3 regions of the Leclercia sp. genome follow, and region 3 is predicted to be linked to each of the others. Evidence: predicted binding sites of a transcription regulator. Region 3 holds the regulator's gene; each other region holds the start of a gene.
The links. The regulator CRP, encoded in region 3, controls carbon source genes, mostly activating them, when cyclic AMP is high. The targets are predictions, from matches to a motif close to ATGTGANNNNNNTCACAT.
Positions count from the first base shown of each region.

Region 1 (7,304 bases), on a different contig from region 3:
CGATGTGGACATCGCGGTGATCACCGTCTCCGGCGGTGCCCTCAAGCCGGGACAGACGCGGCTGGATGAGCTCACCGCCACGGCCAGCATCGTGAAAAGTATTGTGCCGCAGATGATGGCGGGCGGGTTTAACGGCATTTTTCTGATTGCGACTAACCCGTGCGACATCATCACCTGGCAGGTGTGGCAACTCTCCGGCCTGCCGCGTCATCAGGTGATTGGCACCGGCGTCTGGCTCGATACCACCCGTCTGCGGCGTAACCTGGCGCAGGCGCTGGATATCGGCGCGCAGAGCATCGACGCCTTTATTCTTGGCGAGCATGGGGATACGCAGTTTCCGGTCTGGTCCCATTCGTCGGTCTACGGCTCGCCGATTGCAGAGGTCTATCAACGCCACACCGGCAAAACACTGGATTTTGATCAACTGGCCGAGCGCGTGCGCAAACAGGGGTTTGAGATCTACGCCCGCAAAGGCTGCACGGAGTACGGCATCGCCGCCACCATCGCGGAAATCTGCCGCAATATCTTCACCGGCAGCCACCGGGCGCTGGCGATCTCCTGCATTCTGGACGGGGAGTATGGCGTGGACGACGTGGCGATCGGTGTGCCCGCGGTGCTGGCGCAGAGCGGCGTTCAGCAGATCATTGAGCTGAAGCTGGCAGACGATGAACTGCAAAAATTCCGCCATTCGGCGGAGGTGATCAGAGCCAATATCGCCCGTCTGCCCTGAACCTTAAGGCGCCAGGGTCAGAGTGGCATCCAGCTGGCTTAACTCTGACAGAAACAGGGCGATATGCAGAGCGCTGGTAATGACGGTTTGCCGGGTAGCGGCTACGCCTTACCCGGCCTACATTTCGGGGCTTTTCGTAGGCCCGTGCAAGCGCAGCGCCGCCGGGCGGTGAGAGGGAGCAAACACTAAAAACGACAACCTGAGGTTGTCGTTTTGCTTTTACCTCCGCAGGAACACGGTGCCCTTGAGATAGAGCGCCGCCTGGCCGCCAATCAGTACCCGGTCGCCCTTCAACTCACAGCGCAGATCGCCGCCGCGGGGAGAGACCTGCCGCGCTTGCAGCGAGGTTTTACCCAGCTTCTCGCTCCAGTAGGGGATCAGCATGCTGTGGGCGGAGCCGGTCACCGGATCTTCCGCCACCGACTCGCCCGGGCAGAAGAAGCGGCTGACAAAGTCATACTCATCCCCGGGGGCGGTGACGCAAACCATTTTACCCAGCGGCATCATGCCGTCGATATCCGGAGTCAGCGCCTCTACCTGATGCTGGTTTTCCAGCACCACCATGTAGTCGCGCCCTGCCCGCACCTCTTTCGCCCCGGCGATCCCGAGGGCGCTGAACAGCAGTTCCGGCGGATTGTCTACCGCCTCGCTGGTCCACGCCGGGAAGTTAAGCGTCAGCCAGTCGCCGTTGCGGTTGACCTTCAGGTCGCCGACGAAGCGGGTGGAGAAGACAATCTCGGTGTGCGGATAGTCCAGATACTCAAAAATCACGTGGGCGCTGGCGAGCGTGGCGTGCCCGCAGAGGTTAATTTCGTACTGCGTTGTAAACCAGCGCAGTTCAAAGCCCGCGTCGGTGCGCACGAAAAACGCGGTTTCCGACTGGTTATGCTGCTGGGCCATCTTTAACAGCACGTCATCCGGCAGCCACTCCTCGAGGGGGCAAACGGCTGCAGGATTCCCACCAAACGCGCGATCGCTAAACGCATCGACCAGATAAAATTCAATTTCTTTCATTGGGTTAACCCTTATAGTTAGCGTAAAAACAGATGACCTTTCATATACAGCGATGCCCTGCCGCTCATTAATACCCGGTCGCCCTTCCGTTCACAACGGACATCGCCGCCACGGGCAGAGACCTGCCGGGCAAAGAGCGAGGTTTTATTCAGTTTTTCACTCCAGTATGGGATCAGCATGGTGTGCGCCGAGCCGGTAACCGGATCTTCCCACAGCGCCGCACCCGGCGAGAAAAAGCGGCTGACAAAATCGTACTCCCCCTCGCCGCGCGCGGTGATCGACACTTTATGTTCGCCGGGCGTCATAGCGTTGATGTCCGGCGCGACCGCCTCAACCTGCTGGCGATCCTCCAGCACCAGCACCCAGGCGCGCCCCTTGCGGGCCTCGACGTACTGCTGGATCCCAAGCGCGGCAAGCATTTCTGCCGGCGGGGTCTGCGGCTCGCTCGGACAGGCCGGGAAATCGAGCGTCAGCCAGTCGCTGTCACGACTGACGGTAAGCTGGCCGGATGCGGTATCAAAATGGATGCGGGCGTCGGGATAGTCCAGTTCGTTAAACAATACCCAGGCGGTGGCCAGGGTGGCGTGACCGCAGAGGTTGACCTCGCCTTGGGTGGTGAACCAGCGCAGCTCAATACCCTCCCGCTGGCGCACGAAAAAAGCGGTCTCCGACTGGTTGTGCTCCCGCGTCATGCTGAGCAGCGTCTCGTCCGGCAGCCATTCAGGCAACGGGCACACCGCCGCCGGGTTGCCGCCAAATGAACCTTCACTAAACGCATCGACCAGATAAAACTCAATTTCCCGCATCGCCTGACCCATTGTTAACGTTATGTTGCATCCTATATTTACGGAAAATATCCTCTTTCACCAGCGATTACTTCGGGAGCTTAGTGAGATCTGCATCACAAAATGATTGTATTTTCAGCAGTGATGGTTTTAAGATCGCCCCACCTCATTGACGTAACGACTCCCGGACATCCCTATGACAATCAACACCGTTTCCCGCAGGGTGGCGTGGCTACGGGTGGTGACGCTCGCCGTCGCCGCCTTTATCTTTAACACCACTGAATTTGTCCCCGTCGGCCTGCTCTCGGATATCGCCAGCAGCTTCGGCATGGAGACCGCGCAGGTGGGGATCATGCTGACCATCTATGCCTGGGTGGTGGCGATGATGTCGTTACCCTTTATGCTGCTCACCAGCCAGATGGAGCGGCGCAAACTGCTGATCGGCCTGTTCGTGCTGTTTATCGCCAGCCACGTGCTGTCCTTCCTGGCGTGGAACTTCACGGTGCTGGTGATAAGCCGAATCGGCATTGCCTTTGCGCACGCCATCTTCTGGTCGATCACCGCCTCGCTGGCGATCCGCCTGGCCCCGGCCGGGAAACGCGCCCAGGCGCTGAGCCTGCTGGCGACCGGCACCGCGCTGGCGATGGTGCTCGGGCTGCCGCTCGGGCGCATTGTCGGGCAGATGTTCGGCTGGCGTACCACCTTTTTCGTTATCGGGCTCGGGGCGCTGTTCACCCTGCTGTGCCTGATTAAACTGCTGCCAAAACTGCCGAGCGAACACTCCGGATCGCTGAAAAGCCTGCCGCTGCTGATGCGTCGTCCGGCCCTGATGAGCCTGTATCTGCTGACGGTCGTGGTGGTCACCGCCCACTACACCGCCTACAGCTACATCGAGCCGTTTGTGCAGACCATCGCCGGGTTTAGCGCCAGCTTTGCCACCGTCTTATTGTTGCTGCTGGGCGGCGCGGGAATCATCGGTAGCCTGCTGTTTGGCAAGCTCGGCAACCGCCACGCCTCGCTGCTGGTGAGCAGCGCCATCGGCCTGCTGCTGGCGTGTCTGCTCCTGCTGCTGCCCGCCTCGGGGAGTGAGACCCATCTCGCGTTGCTGAGCATCGTCTGGGGCGTGGCGATCATGATTATCGGTCTTGGGATGCAGGTGAAAGTGCTGGCCCTGGCCCCGGATGCCACAGACGTGGCAATGGCGCTGTTCTCAGGGATTTTTAATCTGGGGATTGGCGCAGGCGCGCTGGTGGGTAATCAGGTGATCCTGCATCTGTCGATGGCGTCGATCGGCTATCTGGGGGCGATCCCGGCGCTGGCGGCGTTGATCTGGTCGGTGCTGATCTTCCGCAAATGGCCCGTCGCCCTGGAAGAGCAGCCGCATCACGGCTAATGAGGTGACCGGGTGGCAGAATGTCACCCGGTCCTGGTTTTACGGGTAGTTTTTAATAATTTCCAGCACGCCGTTGATAATAAACTGCACGCCCATGCAGACCAGCAGGAAGCCCATCAGACGAGAGATGGCTTCGATACCGTCTTTACCCACCCAGCGCATAATCGCCCCCGAGCTACGCAAACAGCCCCACAGGATCACGCCGATAAGGGCGAAAATCAGCGTCGGGGCAACCATGATCACCCAGTCCGGGAAGGCAGAACCACTGCGCACCGTCGAGGCGGAGCTGATGATCATCGCAATGGTCCCCGGACCCGCGGTGCTGGGCATCGCCAGCGGCACGAAGGCGATGTTCGGGGCCGGTCGCCCCTGCTTATCATCCAGCGCGTCCTGCGCGTCAGCATCATCTGGTGATTTAGGCGCCGGGAACAGCATCCTGAAACCGATAAACGCCACAATCAGACCACCCGCAATACGCAGACCGGGAATGGAAATCCCGAAGGTGTTCATCACCAGCTGCCCGGCGTAATACGCCACCATCATGATCGCGAAGACGTAAACGGAGGCCATCAGCGACTGGTGATTACGCTGTTCACGGTTCATATCGCCTGCGAGACCGAGGAACAGCGCAACGGTGGTTAACGGGTTAGCCAGGGGCAGCAATACCACCAGCCCAAGGCCAATTGCTTTAAATAAATCAACCATTTTACAGAGTCTTCCTTTTCATAATTCCACCCGCAAGTATAGGGTTAAACCCCCGCTTTAAGCTATGCGCGCATCGTAAGTAATATTTTCGCCCCGAAATCAATTTATCCCAGTGATATGACGACCTGATAAGTGGGCAAAAAAGTGATCTGAATCGCTTTAGCAAATCGTGTCATAAGCTAATGCATTCAGTTGACTTATAGTTGCCTGAGCAATAATATCTGCCGTGATTAAACTACTTGCCAGGGCAACCATTGTGAAAAGCACCAGTGACCTCTTCAACGAAATTATTCCGCTGGGTCGGCTTATCTATATGGTTAACCAGAAGAAAGACCGCCTGCTCAATGACTATCTGTCACCGCTGGATATCACCGCAACCCAGTTTAAAGTGCTCTGTTCTGTGCGCTGCGAAGTGTGTATCACCCCGGTTGAGCTGAAGAAGATCTTATCTGTCGACCTCGGCGCGCTGACGCGCATGATGGATCGGCTGGTCTGCAAGGGGTGGATTGAACGCCGCCCGAATCCGAATGACAAACGCGGCGTGCTGGTGCAGCTGACCAGCGACGGCGCGGCAATGTGTGAACAATGTCATCAATTAGTAGGACAAAAACTGCACCAGGAACTAACAAAAAACTTAACGGCGGATGAAGTGGCAACTCTTGAGCATTTGCTTAAGAAAATCCTGCCGTAAACAGAAAGAGGTATGACGATGTCCAGACGCAATACTGACGCCATCACTATTCATAGCATTTTGGGCTGGATCGAAGATAACCTGGAGTCACCGCTCTCGCTTGAGAAAGTGTCTGAGCGTTCAGGTTACTCAAAATGGCACCTGCAACGGATGTTCAAAAAAGAGACCGGTCACTCATTAGGCCAGTACATCCGCAGCCGCAAATTAACGGAAATCGCACAGAAACTGAAAGAAAGTAACGAGCCGATCCTGTATCTGGCTGAGCGTTACGGGTTCGAATCACAACAAACGCTGACCCGCACGTTCAAGAATTACTTTGACGTTCCACCGCATAAATATCGCATCACCAATATGCATGGGGAATCCCGGTATCTGCTTCCGATCAATCACTGTAACTGCTAATCGCCTGTATTAAGGCTATCCCAGTAGGCGTAATTGTTGCAGACAGTTTGAACACGGACAGCGCGGAACAACCGGAGCGTACTTTAAGTACGTGAGGATTGTGAGCACTGCCCAGGTTCAAAATGGCAAATAAAATAGCCTAATGGGATAGTCTTTAAGACGTATCGAGGAAATTATGAAACTATTCGCTTCCGCTGTTTTCACCGCCCTGGTGCTGGTCTCTGGCCAGAGTTTTGCGGAGCAAACTCCCGGTGTCACGCCGCAGAGCAGCCGCGACACCATGATCCTGCCAACGGCCAATGGCCAGTCGCCTTATGACTTTAACCATATGGGCGCAGGCAGCGACAAATCCGACGAGTTAGGCGTGCCGTATTACAATCAGCGCTCCTGATTCGTTTGCTCCGCCCGGTACTGACTCCCAGAAGTTGGACGGAATTAACGAGGCTTCATCGAAAGAGTCCGCAAATATGCGGACTCTTTTTGTTTCCGGGCGCGCCAGGATTAGCTGGCCTAATCTCATGCTCCAGAATTGCAGGATTTAATAGGTCACCCTAATGACGACGGTGTCGGTATACCCCCCCGCTGATGGCCATTTCTGCGCAGGAACGGAACCGTAAACCACCAGGTTTTGCACTTGCCCATCGCTGGAGTACTGTTTTTCCGGATTATCCGCGGTCCATTCAACAGAGCGGGCGGCGTCCTGATACAGGATATAGTTGATACATTCGCCGTTATGGCACAGGGAACGCAGGTTGCCCTCAGCGTGCATGCCATGGCCCAGGCTGACAGCATAGGATGTACCGGTCGGGCACCGGACGGCAATATTGGCCGTCGATGATGCCTGTAACAATCCTCCCTGAGCCGGGCTTTTAGCGCCAAATGCCATCTCATCGACATTGACGATCTCACAGCCGTTTTTGACCGTCGCTGAGGCGCTAATCTGGTCAGTGAGGGTCGTACCGTGCAGCGCGCCGCAGGCCGGGAGCGCCTGCAGTGAACTCGCTGAAGTATACGAAATCTGTATCGGTGTGCCGTAATCGTAATACGTCCCGGCGCTGATATTGCTCTGACCGGGATGAATCCTGCCTGTCAGCGGTATGTCGTGTTCGACGGTAGCGCCTGACGCCAGTTCCATATCGGTTTGTGCGTAAACGTTATTGTTCTCGCTGAGGGGCGAATGGTGATCGTAGATCGCGTAAACGGAAAAATAGAGTGGCGTTGTTGACGGCATGTTCTGGTTCATCGCCAGAGGATCGTTCGCCAGCACTTTCAGGCACGCGCGAACATACTCGGGCTGACCGTCGTAATTATTACAGGTAAACGAAAGCCGGGTCGCGGTCACGCCAGTCTGGCCTGCGGTAACGGTACCAAAATTGAGCCCGGCCGGGCTACCGTTCCAGCAGTTAGCCGCGACGGCGACGGGGCAGAATCGTAATACCATTACCACCAAAAAAGTGATAACCCAGAGTAAACGCGTTAGTGACATTGTGCTTTTATTCTCTCTATGGAACGGGAGGCGCTAAAGTGAGTCGGAAGTTTTAGCGTACAGGAAGACGATGCCCACTGAATGTCCAGCGTTCCGCC
Region 1 covers NZ_DAIQCE010000001.1:1,141,664-1,148,967, forward strand. Annotated here, with positions in the region: gene V7Q49_RS05275 (L-lactate dehydrogenase) at 1-730, shown strand, start outside; gene V7Q49_RS05280 (PhzF family phenazine biosynthesis protein) at 950-1,744, opposite strand; gene V7Q49_RS05285 (PhzF family phenazine biosynthesis protein) at 1,762-2,550, opposite strand; gene V7Q49_RS05290 (sugar transporter) at 2,726-3,922, shown strand; gene V7Q49_RS05295 (MarC family NAAT transporter) at 3,962-4,627, opposite strand; gene marR (multiple antibiotic resistance transcriptional regulator MarR) at 4,884-5,318, shown strand; gene marA (MDR efflux pump AcrAB transcriptional activator MarA) at 5,337-5,720, shown strand; gene marB (multiple antibiotic resistance protein MarB) at 5,896-6,111, shown strand; gene V7Q49_RS05315 (Csu type fimbrial protein) at 6,259-7,161, opposite strand; gene V7Q49_RS05320 (fimbria/pilus outer membrane usher protein) at 7,197-7,304, opposite strand, start outside.
Region 1: V7Q49_RS05285 (PhzF family phenazine biosynthesis protein) is a predicted target of CRP. The motif match lies at 2,634-2,651, and genes of this name have one in related genera.

Region 2 (7,304 bases), on a different contig from region 3:
CCAAGCAGTTTGTCCTGATGGCGATTTGGCATCCAGAATAGCGTTCGCCGCCAGATACGCAGCGGCAGTGTGATGCGCATCCGGGGGATAAGCTCGTCGAGCCCGTAACTTAAAAAGGTGCGGATGATAAAGTAGAGGCGCCGAATTTCACCAGGCGTCATTTGCCCTCCAGTTTTTCAAGCCGTTTTGTCAGTGCATCAACCGAACGCGCAACCGCGGCGGTCTCTTCTGCGAACCATGCCGCTTCCAGCGGCCCCGGCGCCATGCGCCACTCCTCGGTCAGGACTTCTGCGGCATAGCGCTGCTGGCGCTGAAAACCCTTCTTCAGCAACGAGGCCCCGCCGCGCAGCACTTTACCGATCCCCTCGGCGGCAATATCGCCAGTCCAGGGTGCCAGCAGTTCAGCCGGGTCAAATTCGGCCAGATCGGCCAGCGCGACGAAATTTTGCACCACCTGGATGTCGCCTTCGACCTCCAGCTCGCCGCTGCGGATCAGGGCGGTAAGCTGCTGGCGATCGCGCAGTTTGGGCAGCGTGTTCATATGGGTGATGACGGAGCAGTCGGCCTCGCCTTCCCACTCCCCCAGCACATCGAGCTGACGCTCGCTGAACACCAGCACCAGCGGGGTCGAAAACTCTTTTAACACTACCCGCAGCACTTTGCCGTTCAGACGCTGACGCGCCGTTTTCAGCGCAGGAGACCGGTACAGAAAGGTATTCAGTACGTTTTCCACACCGGCTGTGATCAAGGGTTTAAACGGCATTTGCCACCTCCACTCAGAACTTATAACCGCGATGCAGCGCGACAACGCCTGCCGTCATGTTGAAGTAGTCAACATTGTCAAAGCCTGCATCCTGCATCATGGCTTTTAAGGTGTCCTGATTTGGGTGCATACGGATGGATTCAGCCAGGTAGCGATAGCTGTCTGCGTCGTTCGCCACCATTTCGCCAATGCGCGGCAGAATGTGGAACGAATAGGCGTCGTAGGCTTTGCTCAGCGGCTCGATAATCGGTTTCGAGAACTCCAGCACCAGCAGACGTCCACCCGGTTTCAGCACGCGGTACATGGAACGCAGCGCTTTCTCTTTATCGGTGACGTTACGCAGACCGAAAGAGATGGTGATGCAGTCAAAGGTGTTATCCGGAAAAGGCAGCGCTTCCGCGTTCGCCTGGACATACTCAACGTTGCCGACCACGCCGATATTGCGCAGCTTTTCACGACCCATTTTCAGCATGGAGTCGTTGATATCAGCCAGCACAACGCGGCCCGTTTCGCCTACCAGACGCGAGAATTTCGCTGTCAGGTCGCCGGTGCCGCCGGCCAGATCCAGCACGGTTTGTCCACGACGCACGCCGCTACAGTCAATAGTGAAGCGCTTCCACAAGCGATGAATGCCGAATGACATCAGGTCATTCATTACATCGTACTTCGCCGCCACGGAATGGAATACGTGGGCCACCATGTCAGCTTTCTGCGCTTTAGCGACAGTCTGAAAGCCAAAGTGCGTTGTGTCTTGTGAATCTTCAACCATCTCAGAGCCTGCTTATCAGTCAAATGTTTGAGAAGTGTAACAGATTGGGCGCATTTGCCCTACGATTCAACCACCCCGGAATAACGCTCCAGGGGGTCTGCCGACGCCTGCGCGTCTGCTAAGGTATTGTTTGTATTTTGAACTGGCTCGTCACTGCGCAGCCGGTACTCTTCATCCTGCGACGTAGCCTGTTCGACCAATTCCGGATTAATCTCGCGTTTTACTTCCACACCCAGGCTACGGAACGATTCGGCCTGCGCCAGCAAGTTGCCGCGCCCGGAGGCCAGCTTTTTCATCGCCTGACGGTAGTTATCCTGGGCGCGATCCAGGCTCTGCCCCACCGACGACATGTCATCGACGAACAGGCGCATTTTGTCATACAGCCGGCTGGCGCGATCGGCAATCTGCTGGGCATTGCGGCTCTGATGCTCATAGCGCCACAGATTAGCAATGGTGCGCAGCGCCACCAGCAGCGTGGTAGGGCTGACCAGCATGATGTTGTTTTTCAGCGCCTCGGAGATCAGCTCCGGCTGGCGGTCCAGCGCCAGTAAGAAGGCCGGTTCAACCGGGATAAACATGAGCACGTAATCAAGCGAACGCAGGCCGGGCAGCTGCTGATAGTCTTTGCGCCCCAGCAGGCGGATATGGTTACGCACCGAGGCGATATGCTCCTGCAGCGCCGACTCGCGGGTGTAGTCGTCTTCGGCGTTGAAGTAGCGCTCATAGGCCACCAGGGTCATTTTGGCGTCGATGACCACGTCCTTCTCCTGCGGCAGACGGACAATGACGTCGGGCTGCATCCGCGCGCGGGTCTCGGTTTCAATACTGACCTGGGTTTGATATTCGTGGCCCTCGCGCAGGCCAGAGGCCTCCAGCACGCGGGTCAGAACCACTTCGCCCCAGTTGCCCTGGGTTTTATTATCGCCTTTCAAGGCCTTAGTGAGGTTGATTGCCTCCTGCGCCATCTGGGCATTCAGCTGCTGGAGGTTGCGGATTTCATGGGCCAGCGTGTGCCGCTCCCGCGCCTCCTGGCCAAAGCTGTCCTGCACCTGACGACGAAAGCCGTCCAGCTGTTCGCGCAGGGGCGACAGCAGGCCGTTCAGGCTCTGGCGGTTTTGTTCATCGACGCGGCGGTTACTCTGCTCAAAAATACGGTTGGCGAGGTTTTCGAACTGCTCGCTCAGGCGCTGTTCGCTGTTCATCATCTGGCGAATTTTGTCTTCCGCATGCAGCTGGGTGGACTCCAGCCGGGTGGTGACTTCGCGCAGGTCGGCTTCCAGCGAGGTATTGATATCCCGCAAATTGCGCAGCTCGTTGTTGAGCAGCTCGCATTCGTCGCGCCAGTGTCCGCTCTGGGCTATGTTCTGTCGTAATGCACTGAGATCGGCCACCATCTCTTCACGTTCGGCAAGCTGATCGGCCTTCTGCTGCGCATGCTGATAGCTGGCGAACAACCAGCCCACGCCGACGCTGACCAGCGCAATAACGGCATAAAAAAGGATGGAAATATCCACGACGCCCCCTGCATCAAGGTATGACCCGCACAAAATAGAATTGTGCTGTATAAACGTCCAGTTTGAAAAGGGTTTTCTGCGAGGCGCTACGCAAAGAAAAAGGCCGAACAGGTCGGCCTTTGGCAAAGAAAAGGGGAAATTACAGCAGGCGGCGGGCCGCTTCCACCACGATTTTCACCGCGTGGCTTTCGGTCTGCTTCATGGTCTCGGCGTTCGGGATCTCTTGCTGGGTACGGTTAACAATCACACCCGCAACCATACCGGCACGCAGACCCTGGCTTGCGCACATGGTCAGCAGCGTGGCAGATTCCATTTCGTAGTTCATCACGCCCATAGACTGCCACTCTTCCATCGAGCCTTTGAAACGGCTGACTACGCGACCAGAGAAGGTATCGTAGCGCTCCTGGCCCGGGTAGAAGGTATCAGAGGAGGCGGTCACGCCAACGTGCGTGGTCGCACCAACGGATTTCGCGGCTTCCACCAGCGCGGTGGTGCATTCGAAATCGGCCACTGCCGGGAACTCCATTGGCGCAAAGTGCAGGCTCGCGCCGTCCAGACGCACGGACGCGGTAGTGACCAGCACATCGCCAACGTTGATGTGCGGCTGGATCGCACCGGTTGTACCGATACGCAGGAAAGTACGGATGCCCAGCTGCGCCAGCTCTTCAACGGCAATAGAGGTAGACGGGCCACCGATACCGGTAGAGCACACGATCACCGCTTTGCCATCCAGCTCTGCCCGCCAGGTCGTAAATTCGCGATGGGCTGCCAGCTTAACCGGCTTATCCATCAGCGCGGCGATCTTTTCCACACGCTCAGGATCGCCAGGGACGATAGCGAGCGTAGCCCCTTGTAAATCGTTTTTAGTGAGGCCGAGATGAAAAACATCAGACTTAGACATAGAAAACTCCTCTGTGGGTCAGTTTGTCAGCAGAAGCAAAGCGGTACTTTACCGAAGGAAGCGGCTTAGTTTCGTGACAGACATCACCATGAATAAAATTGATTGCAGTTAATTACCATGAAATAGTGATTAACATCACATTAACGAGTTATATCGTTATCTGTTGCACAAAAGATAGCCTGTTTCGGGCACTGTGGATTGTTAACCTGCGGACTATATTTACTTTTGCGCTAATTGGTACGGAGAATGCCATGACTGGAACATCTGGATTTGCCCCTGCTGCTGACCTGCAGACCTCAACCGTTGTCACCACTCCCGACGAGGCGATTACCGCCGGGGAAACCTCCATTCCGACTCAGGGCGATAATATGCCCGCTTACCATGCCCGGCCCAAAAATGCGCAAGGGGAATTGCCGATCGTCATCGTGATTCAGGAAATTTTTGGTGTACACGAGCATATTCGCGATCTCTGCCGTCGTCTGGCGCTGGAAGGCTATCTGGCCGTCGCGCCTGAGCTCTATTTCCGTCAGGGCGATCCGAACGATTACAACGACATTCCCACCCTGTTCAGCAATCTGGTAAGTAAAGTGCCGGACGCGCAGGTGCTGGCGGATCTCGACCATGTCGCCAACTGGGCGGCGCGCAACGGTGGCGATCCCCATCGTCTGCTGGCAACCGGCTTCTGCTGGGGCGGACGCATCAGCTGGCTGTATGCCGCGCACAACCCGCAGCTGAAAGCTGCCGTGGCGTGGTATGGCAAGCTGGTGGGCGAAAAGTCGCTGAATTCACCGAAGCATCCGGTCGATATTGCGACCGATTTGAACGCGCCCGTCCTCGGACTCTATGGCGCAGAAGATACCGGGATCCCGCTGGATACGGTAGAGACCATGCGTCATGCGCTGCGCGCGGCAAACGCAACGGCGGAAATTGTGGTTTATCCGGGAGCCGGACACGCCTTTAACGCCGATTATCGCCCGAGCTATCACGCGGAATCGGCCAAAGATGGCTGGCAGCGGATGCTGGCGTGGTTCCAGCAGTACGGCGCTAAAAAAGGTTAAGCGGCTCACATTTCGCTACGCAAAGTGAGGTGACTGTTTGACTTTTATACACAATCTGGACGATATAAAACCCACAGGCGTGTAACTACGATCCGTAGGCAAGACCTGAACCCCCTCTCCGTTTTCGAGCGGAGAGGGGGTTCAGGTCTTTTTTTTTGCTCTGGGGACAGGGGCCAGAACATGAACCACTTGCAAACAGCGCTGGAAATCATCGCCCAGGTCGGCGGTGCTGAGAATATCGAACATATCGAACACTGCTCGACCCGCTTGCGGCTGAGTCTGTACGACAATGGCAAAGTGAACGAAGCAGCGCTGGCAAAGGTCGACGGCGTGCTGGGCGTGCGCGTGAACGTGCAGTGCCAAGTGATTATTGGTCACGAAGTGGTGCAGGTCTTTGAGGCGGTGCGCTCACTGGTGGGTTCACCTCAGGCGGGCGGGCACCATGCGCCTGTCAAAACCAGCCGTGGGGCGCAAGTGGTCGATTTTGTGATCAGCGTTTTTCAGCCCCTGGTGCCTGCCATTGCCGGTGGCGGCGTCCTGAAATCGCTGCTGCTGTTGCTGGATGTGATGGGCTGGCTCAGCCGGGACAGTTCGACCTACAAGGTCCTGGATAATATCGGCTCCGCGCCGCTCTACTTTCTGCCTATTCTGGTGGCGATCACCACGGCGATGAAGCTAAAAGTGAACGTGCTGGTGGCCGTCTCGGCGGTTTCCGTAATGGTGCTGCCGGCAATGACCAAACAGCTGGCAGACGGGGCGGCGTTTATGTCGTTCGATCTGCGTAACGTGGCCTACGCCTCTCAGGTGTTTCCGGCGATTCTGTGCGTGCTTTTTTACGCCCAGACGGAGAAGTTGTTCAACCGCTACTCCCCCGGCGCGCTGCGCATTTTCCTCTCGCCGATGCTCTCACTGCTGGTGACGGTCCCGGTCACGCTGCTGATCCTGGGCCCGCTGGGTTACGAGCTGGGGGCTGGCCTGGCAACGGTGATTTTATGGCTCTACGGCAAGCTGGGCTTTGTCGCCACCGGGCTGCTGGCCGCCGCCCTGCCCTTTATGGTCGCCGCCGGGATGCACAAGCCGATGCTGCCCTACGCCGTGGCCTCCATGAGCCAGTTTGGGCGCGAGATGCTCTATCTGCCTGCGTCTCTGGCGCACAATATTGCCGAGTCCGGCGCATGCCTGGCGATTGCGCTCAAAAGCAAAGATAAGGTGCTGAAATCCACCGCCTTCTCCGCCGGGATCTCCGCCCTGTTCGGCATTACCGAACCGGCGCTGTATGGCGTGACGCTGCTGAATAAAAAAGCGCTCTACAGCGTGATCCTCGGCAGTATTGTCGGCGGAGCCTTTATCGGCTGGATGGCGATTGAGGCCTTTGCCCTCGTGGGCCCTGGCCTTGCCAGCATCTCAATGTTTGTCTCCCCGGATAACCCCATGAACATCGTCTGGGCCTTTGCCGGAGCGGGATTATCCTTTGCCGTGGCCTTTATCAGCGCCTTCGTGCTGTGGCGCGATAAAGCGGCTGAAAACAGCGACGCGCTGAGCTTCACCCGCCCGGTTGAAGGGCAGATTATCCCGCTTGAGAAGGTTAACGATGACGTTTTCTCCCGCAAAATCATGGGCGACGGGATTGCGATTATCCCTTCCCAGGGCGTGCTGCGGGCCCCGGCGGATGGAACCATTGTGAACGTATTTGACAGCGGTCATGCCCTGAGCCTGCTCACCGACGCGGGCGTCGAACTGATTTTCCATATCGGCATCGACACCATCAGGCTACAGGGCGAAGGCTTCTCCCCACGGGTGGTGGAGGGCCAGCATGTTAAAAGCGGTGACACGCTGATTGAATTTTCACTCGACACCATTGCTGCCGCCGGGCTCGATCCGGTGGTGATGATGGTGGTCACTAACGGCGAACGCTTTTCGCTGACACCAGGTAATACCGACGATAAGAATCCAAATCCGCATATCATCATGACGCTTAAGGAGTCCGTGTAATGGAGAAATCCCTCCCGTTTCCGCAAGGTTTTTTATGGGGCGGCGCGATAGCCGCTAATCAGGCTGAAGGGGCATGGAACGTGGATGGCAAAGGGCCTTCCGTTGCTGACGCCATCACCTGGAAGCCCAACCTGTCCGTGAAGGATTACAGCGGCCATATGGCGCTGACGGACGAGAACATCCGCGACGCGTTTGAAGGTAAAAATGATGCGTTGTACCCGAAACGCCGCGGCATCGATTTTTACCACCACTATAAGGAGGATATCGCCCTCTTTGCCGAGATGGGCTATACCGTGCTGCGGGTGTC
Region 2 covers NZ_DAIQCE010000014.1:63,962-71,265, reverse strand. Annotated here, with positions in the region: gene ubiB (ubiquinone biosynthesis regulatory protein kinase UbiB) at 1-161, opposite strand, end outside; gene ubiJ (ubiquinone biosynthesis protein UbiJ) at 158-763, opposite strand; gene ubiE (bifunctional demethylmenaquinone methyltransferase/2-methoxy-6-polyprenyl-1,4-benzoquinol methylase UbiE) at 777-1,532, opposite strand; gene rmuC (DNA recombination protein RmuC) at 1,592-3,046, opposite strand; gene udp (uridine phosphorylase) at 3,186-3,947, opposite strand; gene V7Q49_RS21150 (dienelactone hydrolase family protein) at 4,199-5,005, shown strand; gene V7Q49_RS21145 (beta-glucoside-specific PTS transporter subunit IIABC) at 5,186-6,997, shown strand; gene V7Q49_RS21140 (glycoside hydrolase family 1 protein) at 6,997-7,304, shown strand, end outside.
Region 2: udp (uridine phosphorylase) is a predicted target of CRP. The motif match lies at 4,071-4,088, and genes of this name have one in related genera.

Region 3 (7,304 bases):
GAACAGGAGCTTTCGCTTGAGCAGAAGGTCGCTGATGTCAGGCGCCAGCTGCAAAGCGGTGAGGTGCTGGTCGTGTGGTCCGAGCTGCACGAAACCGTCAACATCATGCCGCGCAATCAATTTCGCGGTTAACCGCGACCGCTTTCCATTCAGGGAGTTGCTATGTCCGCCAGACATCCGGTTATTGCCGTTACAGGGTCGAGTGGTGCGGGTACCACCACCACCAGCCTCGCCTTTCGTAAGATCTTCTCGCAGCTGCATCTGCGTGCCGCGGAAGTGGAAGGCGACAGCTTTCACCGCTACACCCGCCCTGAGATGGACATGGCCATCCGCAAGGCCCGGGATATGGGCAAACACATCAGCTACTTTGGCCCGGATGCCAACGACTTTGGCCTGCTGGAGCAAACCTTCGCCGAATACGGGCGAAGCGGCACCGGCCAGGCGCGCAAATACCTGCACACCTATGACGAAGCGGTACCCTGGAACCAGGTGCCGGGCACCTTCACTCCCTGGCAGCCGCTGCCGGAGCCTACCGACGTGCTGTTTTATGAAGGCCTGCATGGTGGCGTAGTCACGCCGCAACACGACGTGGCGCGCCATGTCGATCTGCTGGTGGGCGTGGTACCGATTGTGAACCTGGAGTGGATCCAGAAGCTGACGCGGGATACCAGCGAACGCGGCCACTCCCGCGAGGCGGTGATGGACTCCGTGGTGCGCTCGATGGAGGATTACATTAACTTCCTGACGCCGCAGTTTTCCCGCACCCATATCAACTTCCAGCGCGTCCCGACCGTGGATACCTCAAATCCCTTTGCCGCTAAAGGCATTCCGTCGCTCGACGAGAGCTTTGTGGTGATCCATTTCCGCAATCTGGACAATATCGATTACCCCTGGCTGCTGGCGATGCTGCAGGGTTCGTTTATTTCGCACATCAATACACTGGTGGTCCCGGGCGGGAAGATGGGGCTGGCGATGGAGTTAATCATGACGCCGCTGGTGCAGCGGTTGATGGAAGGCAAGAAGATCGATTGAGGTTTAGTTGCCTGTGGGAGAGGGCCGGGGTGAGGGCATCAGACCGCATGATGCCCCACAACATTACGCCTCGATCACTTCATACGAATGGGTAATCTTGACTGCTTTCTCCAGCATCAGCGCCACGGAGCAGTACTTCTCTGCTGAGAGGTCCACCGCGCGGGAGACCGCCGCGTCTTTCAGCTCTTTGCCGGTCACCACGAAGTGAAGGTTGATATGGGTGAACAGGCGCGGCGCCTCTTCACGACGCTCTGAGGTCAGTTTGACTTCGCAGTCGGTCACATCGTGACGCCCTTTTTGCAGGATAGACACCACGTCGATTGCGCTGCATCCGCCAGCCGCCATCAGGACAACTTCCATCGGGCTTGGCGCTTTGTCACCGGAGTTGCCATCCATCAAAATCTGGTGCCCGGAAGCCGACTCACCGAGGAACGTTAACCCTTCAACCCATTTCACACGTGCTTGCATTTTTATTAACTCCAGGATTGCATTTTTCCTGACAGATTACGCGCCAGCAACAATTCTGACAACGGAAGTCGACCTGCATCAAGCTGAAGCGAGACACCAGGAGACAGGCGGCAAAAGCTATGCTAAAACAGTCGAGATGCTACAGTAATACATTGACGTTGCACATGTATGCAGAGGACATCACACATTACAGGCTGCTAATTATTGTGACAGCCCGTCCCCAGGCAGGGGAAAGAATTCGATTGCAACCCCAGAGTACAGGTACACAGCCAGACTCTGGAGACAGCTTATAACAGAGGATAACAGCGCATGGTGCTTGGCAAACCGCAAACAGACCCGACTCTCGAATGGTTCTTGTCTCATTGCCATATTCATAAGTACCCATCGAAGAGCACGCTGATTCACCAGGGTGAAAAAGCGGAAACGTTGTATTACATCGTCAAAGGCTCAGTGGCAGTGCTGATCAAAGATGAAGAAGGCAAAGAGATGATCCTCTCTTACCTGAATCAGGGAGACTTTATCGGCGAACTGGGCCTGTTTGAAGAAGGTCAGGAGCGTAGCGCCTGGGTGCGTGCAAAAACGGCCTGTGAAGTGGCTGAGATCTCTTATAAGAAATTCCGCCAGCTGATTCAGGTGAACCCGGATATCCTGATGCGCCTCTCTTCGCAGATGGCTCGCCGTCTGCAGGTCACGTCCGAGAAGGTAGGTAACCTCGCCTTCCTCGACGTAACCGGCCGCATCGCCCAAACCTTACTGAACCTGGCGAAACAGCCAGACGCCATGACCCACCCGGACGGTATGCAAATTAAAATTACCCGTCAGGAAATTGGTCAGATCGTCGGATGTTCTCGTGAGACAGTGGGTCGTATCCTGAAAATGCTGGAAGATCAAAACCTGATTTCTGCCCATGGTAAAACCATCGTGGTTTACGGAACACGTTAATTCCGCTAAAACGGCGTGGCATCACACGATGACACGCCGTTTTTGTCTCTATCCCCATGTGGCGCAGGCTCATCTATCACCCGGAAGTTAACTACGCACTGCGGCAAACCCTGGTGTTGTGTCTCCCCGTGGCTGTGGGTTTGATCCTCGGACATCTGCAACAAGGCCTCCTCTTCTCCCTCGTTCCTGCCTGCTGCAATATTGCCGGTCTGGATACACCGCATAAACGCTTTTTTAAACGCCTGACGATTGGCGGGTGCCTGTTCGCCGGCTGTAGCCTGGCCGTACAGCTGCTGCTGGCCCGGGATATTCCGCTGCCGCTCATTCTGACCGCGCTGGCGATGACGCTGGGGGTCACGGCTGAGATCAGCGCCCTGCATGCCCGACTGCTGCCCGCCTCGCTGATTGCAGCCATCTTTACCCTGAGTCTGGCGGGGAACATGCCGGTCTGGGAGCCGCTGCTCCTCTATACGCTGGGCACCCTCTGGTACGGGCTGTTTAACTGGTTCTGGTTCTGGATGTGGCGCGAACAGCCGCTGCGCGAATCGCTGAGCGTGCTCTATCAACAGCTGGCAGATTATTGCGAAGCGAAATACACCCTGCTGACGCAGCACACCGATCCTGAAAAATCGCTGCCGCCGCTGCTGGCCCGTCAGCAGAAGGTAGTGGATCTGATCGGCCTCTGTTATCAGCAGCTGCATATGCTGGCGGCCAACAGAAATCATGAATACAAACGCCTGCTGCGTACCTTCCAGGTGGGGCTGGATTTGCAGGAGCACATCTCCGTCAGCCTGCATCACCCGAAGGAGGTGCAAAAGCTGGTGGAGCGCAGCCACGCCGAAGCGGTGATCCGCTGGAACGCGCAGACCGTGGCGGCCCGTCTGCGGGTGTTGGCTGACGACATTCTCTATCATCGCTACCCCACCCGTTTCACCATGGACAAGCAGCTCGGCGCGCTGGAGAAAATCGCCCGCCAGCACCCGGAAAACCCGGTGGGTCAGTTCTGCGCCTGGCACTTCAGCCGTATTGCCCGGGTGCTGCGCACGCAGCGTCCGCTCTACCCGCGCGACCTGATGGCAGATAAGCAGAAACGCCTGCCGCTGATCCCCGCCCTGCGAAGCTACCTGTCGCTGAAGTCTGCCGCCCTGCGTAACGCGGCGCGCATCAGCGTGATGCTGAGTATCGCCAGCCTGATGGGGGTGGCGCTGCACCTGCCGAAACCCTACTGGATCTTAATGACCGTGCTGCTGGTGACGCAAAACGGCTACAGCGCGACGCGGGTGCGTATTCTCCACCGGGCGGCCGGCACCCTGGCGGGGCTGGTTATCGCCGGCGTCACCCTGCACTTCCACGTTCCGGAAGGTTACACCCTGGCCGGAATGCTGGTGGTGACCCTGGGGAGCTACCTGATCATTCGCAAAAGCTACGGCTGGGCGACGGTGGGCTTTACGGTCACGGCGGTATATACCCTGCAGCTGCTGACCCTGAACGGTGAGCAGTTTATTATCGCCCGCCTGGCCGATACCCTGATTGGCTGCCTGATTGCCTTCGGGGGGATGGTCTGGCTGTGGCCGCAGTGGCAGAGCGGGCTGTTGCGCCAGAATGCCCACGACGCGCTGGAGGCCGACCAGGAGGCCATTCGCCTGATCCTCAGCGACGATCCGCAGCCGACGCCGCTGGCCTGGCAGCGCATGAAGGTCAACCAGGCGCACAACGCCCTGTTCAACTCCCTCAACCAGGCGATGCAGGAGCCGGGCTTTAATTCGGCCTATCTCGCGGATATGAAGCTGTGGGTGACGCACAGCCAGTTTATCGTCGAGCATATCAACGCGATGACGACCCTGGCCCGGGAACATACGATGCTGACGCCAGACCTGGCGCAGCGCTATCTGCAGTCGTGTGAAATTGCGCTGCAACGCTGTCAGCAGCGTCTGGAGTATGACGCGCCGGGCGAGAGCGGGGACAGCAATATTCTGGAAGCGCCAGAGACCCTGACGCAGGGCCCCATGAGCACGCTGGAGCAGCATCTGCAGCGCGTCCTGGGGCATCTGAACACCATGCACACCATCTCGTCAGTGGCATGGCGTCAGCGTCCGCATCATGGGATCTGGTTGATCCGACGTTTGAAACGGACATCCTATTAAGCTTTTTTGCCCGGCGGCGCTACGCTTGCACGGGCCTACGCCTGAACCACGCGCTTAACCGCCTGCGCAAAGCGGTTCATCCCTTCGTCGATATCCTCGCTCTCCACCAGCAGCGACGGTGCAAAGCGCATCACGTCCGGTCCGGCGTTAAGCACCATCGCCCCTTCACTGGCGGCGGCGTAGAGGAAATCACGCGCCCGGCCTTTGTATTGCGGCTTCAGCTCGGCACCAATCAACAGCCCCATGCCGCGAATATCGCTGAAGACATCATATTCGGCATCGATCTGCTGGAGGTGCTTCACAAACTGCTCGCGCTTCGTGTTGACGCCGCTCAGCACCTCCGGCGTATTGATGATGTCGAAGGCCGCGCCGGCTACCGCACAGGCCAGCGGATTACCGCCGTAGGTGGAGCCGTGAGAGCCCACGTGGAACGCCGAGGCGATATCCTGGGTGGTGAGCACCGCGCTGACCGGGAAACCGCCGCCGAGCGCTTTGGCGCTGGTGAGGATGTCCGGCGTGACGCCATAGTGCATGTAGGCAAACAGATCCCCGGTACGGCCCATGCCGCTCTGTACTTCATCAAACACCAGCAGGGCCTGGTGCTGATCGCACAGCTCGCGCAGCCCCTGCAGGAATTCCGGGGTCGCCGCCATTACGCCGCCTTCACCCTGAATTGGCTCCACCACCACCGCGCAGGTGTGATCGTCCATCACCGCTTTCACCGCATGCAGATCGTTAAACGGGACGTGAATAATGTCGGCCGGTTTTGGGCCAAAGCCATCGGAATATTTTGGCTGACCGCCCACGGTCACGGTAAACAGCGAACGGCCATGGAAGGCGTTGTGGAAGGCGATGATTTTGGTTTTAAACGGGCTGTGGCGGGTGGAAGCGTAGTAGCGTGCCAGCTTAAAGGCCGTTTCGTTGGCTTCGGTGCCGGAGTTCATAAACAGCACACGCTCGGCAAAGGTGGCGTCGATAATTTTACGCCCCAGACGCAGCGCGGGTTCGTTGGTAAAGACGTTGCTGGTGTGCCACAGGGTTTCGCCCTGAGTTTTGAGCGCCTCGACCAGCGCCGGGTGGCAGTGGCCTAACGCCGTCACCGCAATGCCGCCCGCAAAATCAATGTACTCTTTACCCTGCTGATCCCAGACGCGGCTGCCTTTCCCCTTCACCGGGATAAACTCGGCCGGTGCATAAATTGGCAGGATAACTTCATCGAATGTTGCGCGCGTAATTGCAGATTGTTCAGTTGCCATGTAACCCCACCCTTTTTTAAGCAAGAAGCAGAAGTGAAAATATAATCACGAAATATGCTTAAAAAATCACTTTATGGCAACTAAAAATCAACGATGGAGGAAATTAGCCAGCAGCTGGTGGCCCTGCTCGCTGAGAATGCTTTCCGGGTGGAACTGCACTCCTTCCAGATCCCATTCCCGGTGGCGGATACCCATGATCTCCCGGGTCTCGCTCCAGGCGGTGACTTCAAAGCAGTCGGGTAAGGTAGGCGGATCAATAACAAGGGAGTGATAGCGGGTCACGGTCAGGGGATTATTCAAGCCCGAGAAGACCCCCGTACCGGTGTGCGTGACGGGAGAGGTTTTACCGTGCATCACTTTGGCGGCACGGACAATGGTCGCGCCAAAGACCTGGGCGATGGCCTGATGTCCGAGACAGACGCCGAGGATCGGCAACCTCCCGGCATAGTGCTGGATCACCGCCAGCGAGATCCCGGATTCATCCGGCGTGCAGGGTCCGGGAGAGATGACGATTTTTTGCGGGTTCAGCGCCGCGACATCCTCCAGAGAGAGCACATCGTTGCGCCGGACCACCACCTCCGCCCCCAGCTCGCAAAAATACTGGTACAGGTTCCAGGTGAAGGAATCGTAGTTATCAATCAGCAGAATCATGGCGGCTCCCGAAAAAATGGCCGCCCTATTCTACTCAGTTTCCCGGGCTTCGCTTACCACTTTGCTGAAGATTGTGTTCAGCGCGCTCAGATCGCCCATCGCACCGCTCTGGTTGGCCTGCGCCCACGCCTCCGGGTCGATACCGCGCCAGTCGAGCTGATACCCGGCATGGATCGCCAGCTGTTCAAAGAAGATGCGCTGAACAATGCCGTTACCGATGCGGAACGGATGCAGGACGTTGATTTCGCAATAGTAGTGGCTGAGGCGGTTAATAAAATCCGCTTTCTCCAGCCCGACGAGATATCCCTCTTCCTCCAGATCCTGCATCAGGGCATTGCCCTCTTTTTCGATATAGGCGAAGTGGCAGAACCGGGTATCCCCCTGATAAATATCCATTTCACGAATATCTCCCGCCCAGTCGAAAATATCCTGGTAGAGATGCTGATGGATGGCGCACAGGTGCGGCAGACCGCGTAACAGCGGCCCGAGGCTCAGGGTGGCGGCACGCAGCGCGGTAAATTCATAGGCCGCCTGCGCAAGGCGTTCGGCCTGACGAATGCCCAGCCGGTTACGCATCACGTTCAGTTCCGGGTAGAGATAAGGGTCGCGATCGTTGCCGTATTTATCGCTCATGCTGCCTCCCTAATTCCTCAAGACGAAGCTGCGCCTCTTCTGCGCTGAGCGTGACTAACGGACTGTCGACCCCTTCAAGGCGGCGGCTGGCCTGGAAATTCGTGTTTCGCTGCTGTTCCCAAAGACGGGATTTTTGTTTTTCAGTGAGTTTTTTCACCTGTTACCTCCCTGGTTGTGC
Region 3 covers NZ_DAIQCE010000005.1:48,502-55,805, forward strand. Annotated here, with positions in the region: gene V7Q49_RS14465 (YheU family protein) at 1-132, shown strand, start outside; gene V7Q49_RS14470 (phosphoribulokinase) at 163-1,032, shown strand; gene V7Q49_RS14475 (OsmC family protein) at 1,096-1,500, opposite strand; gene crp (cAMP-activated global transcriptional regulator CRP) at 1,810-2,442, shown strand; gene V7Q49_RS14485 (YccS/YhfK family putative transporter) at 2,499-4,586, shown strand; gene argD (bifunctional acetylornithine/succinyldiaminopimelate transaminase) at 4,622-5,842, opposite strand; gene pabA (aminodeoxychorismate synthase component 2) at 5,930-6,493, opposite strand; gene V7Q49_RS14500 (putative adenosine monophosphate-protein transferase Fic) at 6,524-7,126, opposite strand; gene V7Q49_RS14505 (YhfG family protein) at 7,116-7,283, opposite strand.